One region of the Alteromonas sp. ABH4_456 genome, then DNA from elsewhere that is predicted to be linked to it. Evidence: predicted binding sites of a transcription regulator. Region 1 holds the regulator's gene; each other region holds the start of a gene.
The links. Region 1 encodes ArgR, which controls arginine synthesis, uptake and breakdown. Its sites were predicted from a motif close to ANTGAATANNTATTCANT; they were not measured.
Positions count from the first base shown of each region.

Region 2: the regulator ArgR is predicted to act here: its motif matches at 2,136-2,153, upstream of ACXAG2_RS14545 (aspartate aminotransferase family protein).
Region 3: the regulator ArgR is predicted to act here: its motif matches at 1,508-1,525, upstream of gltB (glutamate synthase large subunit).

Region 1 is NZ_JBSWXO010000007.1:127,280-130,797, forward strand. Features, by position in the region: gene ACXAG2_RS12510 (efflux RND transporter permease subunit) at 1-276, opposite strand, end outside; gene ACXAG2_RS12515 (efflux RND transporter periplasmic adaptor subunit) at 276-1,448, opposite strand; gene argR (transcriptional regulator ArgR) at 1,706-2,170, opposite strand; gene mdh (malate dehydrogenase) at 2,396-3,334, shown strand; gene ACXAG2_RS12530 (NADPH cytochrome P450 oxidoreductase family protein) at 3,472-3,518, opposite strand, start outside.
Region 2 is NZ_JBSWXO010000009.1:128,953-132,470, forward strand. Features, by position in the region: gene astA (arginine N-succinyltransferase) at 1-728, opposite strand, end outside; gene ACXAG2_RS14545 (aspartate aminotransferase family protein) at 755-1,960, opposite strand; gene ACXAG2_RS14550 (HDOD domain-containing protein) at 2,322-3,518, opposite strand, start outside.
Region 3 is NZ_JBSWXO010000006.1:173,430-176,947, forward strand. Features, by position in the region: gene arcB (aerobic respiration two-component sensor histidine kinase ArcB) at 1-955, opposite strand, end outside; gene gltB (glutamate synthase large subunit) at 1,694-3,518, shown strand, end outside.

The sequences.
Region 1 (3,518 bases):
TGAGATACTGGCGCTACCTGCAGATGAGCTGGAAGATGAAAAATACAATAGTCCATCCAGGCCCGTGAGCTGCTGTTCCAGTACCTGGGTGACACTGTTCTCCACGGTTTGGGCGTCGGCACCGGAATAGTTGGCACTGATGCTCACAGTAGGTGGCGCAATATCCGGGTATTGGGCAATGGGTAAAGAGAGTATGGAAGCGGTTCCCGCCAGCATAATAATAATGGCGACAACCCAGGAGAATACGGGCTTATCTATGAAGAATCGGGCGAACATTACTCATCTCCTTCCTGATTTTTAGCTTTAGGTGCTGCCACTCTGCCATCTTCGTTCAGCGTGACTTCAGTAACGGTGATGTCTGCGCCGTCCTGTAAACCGTCGATGCCTTCCACAATCACTTTTTCACCGGCCTTGATGCCGGACTCAGTCAGCCATTTATTACCGGTGGCTTCCTGTAAGGTCAGCGACCTTTTCACTGCTTTACTCCCTGAAGCGACCCAGGCGAAAGCATTGCCTTTATTGTCAAACTGCACGGCTTGCTGGGGTACCAGAATCGCGTTTTCGTCTACCGCTATGGTGACTTTGGTGCGGATAAACATGCCGGGCATGAGAATGCCGTCCGGATTGGGAAAAGTCGCCCGTAGGGTAATAGAGCCGGTTGCTTCATCAACAGCTACTTCATGCATAGTGAAGGAGCCGGTTTCATCATATTCAGTATTGTTTTCCAGCATGGCGATAACATCACTTGAGCCGGATGTTACGCCCTCACGCTGCATCATGGCACGGCGCTCAAGCACACCTTCGCTGGTTTCTGTCATATCAATATAAATCGGGTCGAGTTTGCGAATGGTGGTTAACGCCGTGTCCTGGCCCTGAGTAAGCAATGCGCCTTCGGTCACATTAGAAATACCGGTACGGCCACTGATGGGGGCAGTAATGCGGGTAAAAGCAAGATTCACATTGGCAGAGTCCAGTGCCGCCTGCGCTTTCGCCAGTGAGGCCTGAGCAACCAAATAGTCTGCATGGGCGTTATCGGCATCCTGTTGGGAAATACCTTCTATCTTTAACAGGTTCTGGTAGCGCTCATCAATCAGCCGGGTTGACTCCACAGACGCTTTCGCGCTCACCAGATCGGCTTTTGCTTCGTTCACGCTGGCTCGATAGGTTGAATCTTCAATCTGGTAAAGAAGCTGTCCTTTTTCTACAAAACTGCCTTCTTCGAACAAACGCTGTTCAAGTACGCCGCCCACCTGTGGCCTGACCTGAGCGGTTTGCTGCGCCACAACACGGCCTTGTAGTGTGCGGGTAATCGGGAATGTTTGTGTGGCTATGGTAATTGCACTGACGGCGGTGGCGCGGGGCGCAGAGCTTTGATTTTGTGTTGTGTCACTGCAGGCTGAAAGGGTAAGCAGGCTGGTGAGAACACAGAGGGTGGTGGCGATCTTCATGGCGATTCCTTGTTTAATCCGGAGCTGACGGCGCTAAGCGCTTTCCCGTCAGTTTGCTTAAGCAGAGTGTATCGACTAGGAGGGTTAAGGCAGGGTTAACGCGGTTTTATGAGAAGGCAGATTAGCGAAAAAGCAGGACGAATTTACTCATTCACCGGCGTTTTTGCCGTGAATGAACGCGCCATTTACAAAGGGGGTACAATACTGAAGAAATAAAAAAAGCACCTGAAAAGGTGCTTTGTGCAATAGCAACTGTGTCAGACGTTTTCGAACAGGTTCTCTACGCGCTGACGAATTTCTTCAATACGGGTGACGTCAGCCGGGGCGATAAAAATAGTATCATCACCGGCAATGGTTCCCAGCACGCCGTCTTTCTGACTCAGAGAGTCAAGCAATCTTGCGATAAGCTGTGCGGCACCGGGGCTGGTTCTTATGATTACCATCACATTATTGTGTACAATGTCGAGCACGAGCTGTTTAAGCGGACTTTTCGCCGTAGGCATGCCAAGTTCAGGTGGTAAACAGTAAACCATATCACCGCGGGCATTTCGCGTTCTTACCGCGCCGAATTTACTCAGCATACGGGACACTTTTGATTGGCTGATGTTATCAAAACCCTGTGATTTCAGTGCTTCAACGATTTCACCCTGAGACCCGAAGCTTTCTGCTTTCAGGATCTCTTTGAAGGCTTTGATCATCTTTTCTTGTTTTACGTTAGCCATATTTTCCTGTCGTATTTGGTGTTTAAGGGTACAAACCGCTATTATTGTGCCGTAGTCATCACATTTAAGCAATATTTATGCATATCCATTCAAATTATTGCATAATCTTGCGGCTTATACCCATTATGCATGCATAAGACCATTGGGTGATTGAGTTTTTTTACGCGTTGATTTACTGTGACGCTCCGTTTTTTTGACGAGTAACTATTCCATAGGAGAAATGGTATGAAAGTAGCCGTGTTAGGTGCTGCCGGTGGTATTGGTCAAGCGCTGTCATTGTTGTTGAAAACACAATTGCCAGCAGGTTCTGAATTAGCGTTATATGACGTTGCGCCAGTTGTTCCTGGTGTTGCTGTTGACCTGAGCCACATCCCCACCGCGGTGAAAGTTACCGGTCATGGTAAAGATGATCTGGCTGATGCGCTTACCGGTTGTGACGTTGTTCTTATTCCGGCCGGCGTTCCGCGTAAGCCTGGTATGGACCGTTCTGACCTGTTCAACATCAATGCCGGTATCGTTAAGAACCTGATTGAAGGTGTTGCTGATAACTGTCCATCTGCTTGTGTTGGTATTATCACTAACCCTGTAAACACTACTGTTGCTATCGCTGCTGAAACGCTGAAAGCAAAAGGCGTTTACGACAAGAACAAGCTGTTCGGTGTGACTACTCTGGACGTGATCCGTGCTGAGACTTTCGTGTCTGAACTGAAAGGTCTGGACGTATCAAGCGTACATGTTCCTGTAATCGGTGGTCACTCCGGTACGACTATCCTGCCTCTGCTGAGCCAGGTTGAAGGTGTTTCTTTCACTGACGAAGAAGTAGCAAGCCTGACTACACGCATCCAGAATGCAGGTACTGAGGTTGTTGAAGCGAAAGCTGGCGGCGGTTCTGCAACGCTTTCTATGGGTCAGGCTGCAGCACGTTTCTGTCTGTCTCTGGTTGCTGCAATGCAAGGTGAAAACGTTGTTGAGTACACCTATGTACAAACTGACGACAGCGATGACGCGGCATTCTTCGCACACCCTGTACGTTTAGGTCCTAACGGCGTTGAAGAAATTCTGCCATACGGCGAGCTGAGCGCTTTCGAACAAAAAGCGAAAGACGACATGCTGGAAGGCCTGCGTGGCGACATCAAAATTGGTGTTGAATTCGTAAACGGCTAATCCAGTTTCGATAATGCATTGAAAACCGGCTTTTGAAAGCCGGTTTTTTTATGCCCTGATTTCAGGCACAGAATGAATTGTTTGAAAGTACAGGATGATTTAAGGATGACTGCGTTCCACAGCGATATCAGAGCGACTTAATACACATCCCTGTGATAACGGTGGCTGTCGGTTAACTGTTGCA
Region 2 (3,518 bases), on a different contig from region 1:
TCTTCCTGAAGCAGAAGCAGGGCAGGGCGGGTTTTATCATGAACCTGACCAATCACTGCTTGCGCTTCTTTACTCAATAAATTGACGTAAATGGGGTATTTGGGCATCAATTCCGCGATAAAGCGTTTATTGCCAATACCGGTAAGGTAGTCCGCAGTGGGGAAGTCCAGCGAAAAGAAATGCTCTTCCAGCCAGGCCCAGAACGGTGATTTACCTTCTTCGTCACTCACACCGCGCATTTCGGCAATGATGGTTTCTGAGAACCGTTCACGGTGCTCCATCATAAACAAAAATCGCACTTTAGACAGGAAGCGGCCGTTAATACCGCCCCTTGCCTGTTCACGCAGAAACAGCGTGCAGATTTCGGTGACGCCGGTGTAGTCGTTACACACAGAGAGAATATCCACAGTATTGTGAATATTCAGCTCACGGGAGGCATGTACAACTTTGCCCATGTGATAATGGTAGAACGCATCATCCAGACCTACAGCGGCCTCAATACCTGTGGTGCCTACCACAGTGCCGGTGGTGGTATCTTCCATAACAAAAAGATAAGACTGATTGCCGGGTTGAACCACCTGTTCGGAAAAAGCGCTTTCTGCACGACTGATTTTTTTGCGCAGCAGCGTTTCATTTACCGGTAATGACGTAAAGCCAATACCGGACTCCACTGCGATGTTGTTCAGTGCGTCGTAGTCACCAGTGTTAATAGGGCGAATAATATACATAACCGCGTTTCCGGAGCCGTTGTTTATCAGGCGTTAACTACGCTGGCTACAGCGCGCTCAAAGCGTGCCATACCATCGCGGATTTCTTCTTCTGAAATGATCAGAGAAGGAGCGAAGCGCACTACATTGGCACCGGCCACAAGGCACATCAGTTTTTCGTTTGCCGAAGCAACCAGGAAGTCACGGGCGCGGCCTTCGTAATCTTTGTTCAGGGCAGCGCCCAGTAACAGACCTTGTCCACGGATTTCTTCGAACACATTGTACTTAGCGTTGATTTCACCCAGCAGTTCACGGAACAGGTTTTCTTTTTCGATTACGCCGTTTAACACTTCCGGCGTATTCACTACGTCAAGAGCGGCTTCGGCTACTGCACATGCCAGCGGGTTACCGCCGTAAGTACTGCCGTGAGTACCGGCTTTCAGGTGAGCGGCAATTTCAGCGGTAGTCAGCATGGCACCAATCGGGAAGCCGCCGCCTAACGATTTCGCTGTGGTCAGAATATCCGGCGTCACACCCAGACCCATGTACGCGTACAGTTTGCCGGTACGGCCAACACCCGATTGCACTTCATCAAAGATCAGCAGTGCATTGTGCTTATCACACAGTTCACGCACGCCTTTTACGAAGTCAGGATCAGGAGAGATAATGCCGCCTTCACCTTGCAGAGGCTCCATCATAACCGCACAGGTTTTATCTGAAATAAGCTTTTCAAATGCTGCAAGATCGTTGTAGTCACAGTGAACAACAGCGCCGGGCTTAGGGCCAAAGCCATCAGAATACGCGGCTTGTCCGCCTACTGTTACAGTAAAGAAAGTACGACCGTGGAATCCTTTGTTAAAGGCGATGATTTCGTTTTTCTCTTCACCGAATTTTTCCAGTGCATAGCGACGTGCCAGTTTCAGTGCCGCTTCATTAGATTCAGCACCTGAGTTAGCAAAGTAAACGCGCTCGGCAAATGTGGCTTCAGTCAGCTTCTTTGCCAGACGCAGTGCAGGTTCGTTAGTGAAAACGTTACTTAAGTGCCACAACTTGCTGCCCTGTTCGGTTAATGCTTTAACCAGTGCAGGGTGGCTGTGACCCAGTACGTTTACGGCAATACCACCTGCGAAATCGATGTATTCAGCACCATCCTGATCCCAAACGCGGGAACCTTCACCACGTACCGGTACCATATTGGCCGGATTGTAGTTAGGGACCATGACCTCATCAAAGGTTGCGCGAGTTACGTTCATTATAGTTACCTCTTTTATCGGGCATCCGCTGTGCAAATGTGAAATTGTGCAGATGATGTTGGATGCGAAAAGTACGAATTAGCTATACAGTATGCCAGTTAATCGCCACTTTGTAACCTTGGGAATCCCGCTGCAGGCCTTGTTTTTAGAGGGTTTTAGCTTGTTTTGCATAAAAAGTGCATAAGCATTCAGCTTATTTGTCTAAGCTTATGCAATTTGTTAATAAGTTGAGTCAGGGCAAGTGGCGGCGGGGCGAAGGACGTACCGTGATTTTTAGCGGTATGAATGATTATCCAGTCAAAATTTTTGATTAAATTTTGTGGAAGTGCACGAAAAACGGCGATTTCGTGCACAAAAGACGTTAATCCAGAGGCGGATTCTCAATCAGAGGAAGCTGAAAAATGTCAGTGGATTTCAAAATGTCACGTTCGCTTCTGACAAAGCCCGTTTTATGCAGTGCCAGCGGGATTTCGTCTTTGTTCAGAAATTTACTCTGGTGCAACATACGTACAGCGGCATAAGCTTTGGCTTTCTTGTAAAGCTCTGTGAGATCGTGAGGGTGTTGATCATTCTCTGTGATTTCAATAAACGGCAGCGCAAGGCGCAGACGTTTAAATTGCAGTATCTCTAACAGCCTTGCTGTCAGCGGCTCAGAAAATTCCTGCTGCATAGCAATAAGGTAATTTGCCGATGGCTGTACTTTCGCCATCGCTCCGTGCTGTTCAGTGTCCTTTGCAATTTCAGCTTCTCTTAACAATGCAATCTGCGCCTGCTCAAAAGCTTTAAAATACAACCGCGACACCGCACACCGTCCCAGCTGGGACAGAATCCCTGCGGTGAAGGCTTCATGGGGCGGTAAATCATAATCATCAGCCAGTGCGCGCATAGTCAGACCCGTTGACTGAGCGAATTGCATGATACGATTTTTAATGTCCGGATACGGATCGGTAATTTTCGGCAGAGCCCGGCGCAGAATCATGGCCGGCAGCAATAAACGGAGGTTTTCAATACCGATAAAGCTCAGCGCCGTGCGTAAGGTTTCCACCGGAATCACTTTTCCCTTAGAGTCCTTACGACGAAACTTAGGTGCATTTACCACGGTCATGAGGTCATCGTAGAGCCATGGTAGTGCCGCAGCATGAGGTTCAATGCGGGAAATAGATGTGGCCCTGACTGACAGAATATCCAGCAGCGGTGCAACTTCATGACTCAGGTTAAGTACAGAGGTAAGGACCACCTCTGTATTGTCTATTTCATCTTTCAGCAACTCAAAAACGTACTGATGAAGTTCGGCGTTAACACGGTCTAACAGACTGGCTTCTGACTGTGCCAGAAGCTGTTTGTTTTTAATGGCGACTTTTTCAACATGCAGCAAACGGCGACGGGCATCGCCCTGTTCCGACTGGGCAAACGCCACTTCCCCCGGACTGCGGCGGCCCATCATCTGAGACACCCGCGCAGGCGCAATCAGCAGGTTATCAAACCTCTCATTGATTGGGGGTAAGTTGTCAGGGGTATGCTCCACTACCGGGCGGCTCCTGCGTACGTCATTTTTATT
Region 3 (3,518 bases), on a different contig from region 1:
CTTCACTCAAATCCGTGTCGCGCAGCATACGGCTTAAACCCACAATGCCGTTCAGTGGCGTTCGCAATTCGTGAGAAATCGTGGCAATGAAACGGGTCTTATCGGTACTGGCTTTCGCAGCGGCATTCTCGGCCTGTTTGCGCTCTGTCATATCCCGGCCAAAAGCCAGCAAACCTAAACGTGTGCCTTCGTTATCAAAAAACGGTACCCGCTTCATTTCGAAGTAACGGCGTTTTCCGTCAGCAAAGCGCAGCCACAACTCTTCGGTCATGCTGGCATTGGTTTCCAGCACTTCATGATCAGAGGCAACAATCTGGCGGGCCAGTTCTTCTTCAAACACATCATGTAAGGTCAGGCCTACCAACTCAGCTTCGGACTTCCCGGTGAGCATTTCCGCAATGCGGTTACAGCCGGCAAAACGCCCTTCTTCATTACGGTAGTAAATCAGATCCGGTGAGGCATCGATGATAGAACGCAGCAGGGTAGATAAGTGTCGTGCCTGCTGTTCTGAAAAAGACTTCTCTTCAATCTCTTTTTCAAGATCTTTAAACACCGCTTCACGGTCGTCCTGCGCTTTTCGGCGCTGTTCCATCTCATGGTTAAGCTGGCGGATATTGCTTTGCAGTTCGCGGTTAAGGAATACATCTTCCTCACGCAAACGTTCTAGCTGGCTGACCACTTCTTTTAAGTTCGTGCGGGAAGTTTCCAGTTGTTTAACCAGTTCACTTAAGAAGTAAAGCACCCAGGGGGCTGACATCATGGTAAGCACAACAGCGATAATAAAATCGTCAGGTTGAACCTCATTGCCCATGGTCACCCGGATGACGTATGAACCGCCAAGGGTGAAAACCAGCGTAACAACAACAAACAGCAAACTTAGTTTCAGTGTGCCAAAGCGCTTTATAAACTGCGCAAACTTTATCGCCCACGAATCATTTGGAGAATCTTGATGCATAACGAACGTACTGCAATTTCTAAATAACTAAACTTACAGCACTTATAACACGGTCGCGTTGGAAAACCCACAAATCTGCCTGCACGTTATACTAATTTGTGACACTCCGGTGACTATCCTGACATATTCACTGACGGGCAAAATTCGTCATAGCGATAATTCCCTTCATTTATATGGATACGCCCGGTGACTTTGCTAATGCTCCGGCACAGAGGTATATTAGATTTTATCTGGTCGGGCTTGGCGGGTTCTGACAGGTTGCCGTAAAAGTGATATTCATTCAGCCACACCCTGCATTTCCATATAAATAAACATTTTTTATGAATGATTATTCACAATTAACCTCTTATTCTTTTTTAGACTTTAGTATAAACATACTAATTTGATAAAAAAGTGAGCGTTCAGCTCAAAATCCAATCAGCGGCGATTTCAAATTAAGATGTTGATTTAAAATGATTTTATGTAACTTATTCAAAATACATAAGGTCTTCACATTTTTATCATTTGATTTTATATGCCAATGTATGTATTTTGTACGGCCCGCTAAGCAATAGTGCATAAAAATGCGGTTAACGACTGGCGTCCTACTAATAATAATTAACGACATAAAAAGGCGCTTAGAGTATGGTGAAAACTGGCTCGTAAATAGACGTCTACACTAATGTTGCGATGCGTGTCCTGCGCGGAACACGATCCAACACATGCCTTGTCCAGTCGAAGGTTGAAGGAGTTTTTAAGATGAGTTTATATAATCCCAATGATTCCCGGGATAACTGTGGCTTTGGTCTTATTGCCCACACTCACGGGGAAGCCAGCCATAAACTGGTAACGACTGCAATCCAGGGCCTGGACAGAATGCAGCACCGTGGCGGTATTGCTGCCGACGGTAAAACCGGTGACGGCTGCGGATTGCTACTGCAAAAACCGGATGCCTTTTTTCAGGCTATCGCCGACGAGAACGGCTGGAAGCTGAGTAAGAAATATGCCGTAGGCATGATTTTTTTGAGTCAGGACGACACACTGGCACAAGCTGCCAGAGACATTCTTAACGAAGAGCTGGAAAAAGAAACACTGAATGTTGTGGGCTGGCGCAAAGTGCCGGTAAACCACGATGTATTAGGTGAACTGGCTCTGACCGGTGTACCGCAGATTGAGCAGGTTTTTGTGAATGCTCCTGCGGGCTGGCGTAAACGCGACGTAGAACGTCGTTTGTTTATGGTTCGCCGCCGTGCCGAGAAACGTCTGGAAAAAGACAAAGACTTCTATGTAGCCTGTTTATCCGGCTTAGTCACCATCTATAAAGGTCTGGTGATGCCGAAAGATCTGCCTGCCTTCTATGCAGATTTGGCTGACGAACGTCTGAAAAGTGCGATTTGTGTATTCCACCAGCGCTTCTCTACCAACACATTACCTAAATGGCCTCTTGCGCAGCCTTTCCGTTTTCTTGCGCACAATGGTGAAATTAACACGATCAAAGGTAACCGTGACTGGGCGATGGCCCGTACCGGTAAGTTCTCAACGCCTTTGATTCCGGACCTGAAAGATGCTGCACCTTATGTAAATACAACAGGTTCTGACTCATCTTCTCTGGATAACATGCTGGAATTATTCCTGGCAGGCGGCATGGACTTATTCCGTGCAATGCGTCTGCTTGTGCCACCAGCGTATCAAAATAACAAAACCATGGACGAAAGCCTGCGTGCGTTCTACGAGTTTAACTCAATGCACATGGAACCATGGGACGGTCCTGCCGGTATCGTACTGACAAACGGTCGCCACGTTGCCTGTAACCTTGACCGTAATGGTCTGCGCCCTGCCCGCTACGTGATCACCAAAAATGGTTTCATCACGCTGGCTTCAGAAGTAGGTATCTGGGATTACAGCGAAGCTGACGTGGTAGAAAAAGGCCGCGTTGGTCCGGGCGAAATGCTCGCCGTTGATACCTATAACGGTAAGATCTGGCGTTCCAATGAAATCGACGCAGAGCTGAAAGACCGTCACCCGTACAAAGAGTGGCTGGAAAAACACATCCGTCACCTGACGCCAATTGAGCAGATGGATTCTTCTGAATTAGGTAAGCGTGTCTTCGATGACGACACCATTGAGGTTTACCACAAGCTGTTCAACTACAGCTACGAAGAAATTCAGCAAGTGGTGAAGGTTCTGGCCAAAGATGGTCAGGAAGCAGTGGGCTCTATGGGTGACGATACCCCGATGGCCGTTCTGTCTTCGAAGTCCCGTACTGTTTATGACTACTTCCGTCAGCAGTTTGCACAGGTTACTAACCCGCCAATCGATCCGCTGCGTGAGAATCACGTCATGTCGCTGGCTACCTGTATCGGTCGTGAGCAGAACGTATTCAGCGAAACTTCGGGTTACGCCGACCGCGTATTGTTCTCATCGCCGGTGCTGGTTTATACCGACCTGAAGCAGTTGCGTGAGTTTAATCCGGATAACTACTATTCAGAGAAAGTTGACCTGCAATATAAACAGGAAGAGGGCTTGCGTAAGGCCATCGAACGTATCTGTAACGAAGTGGAATATCTGGTTAAACAGAAGCGTG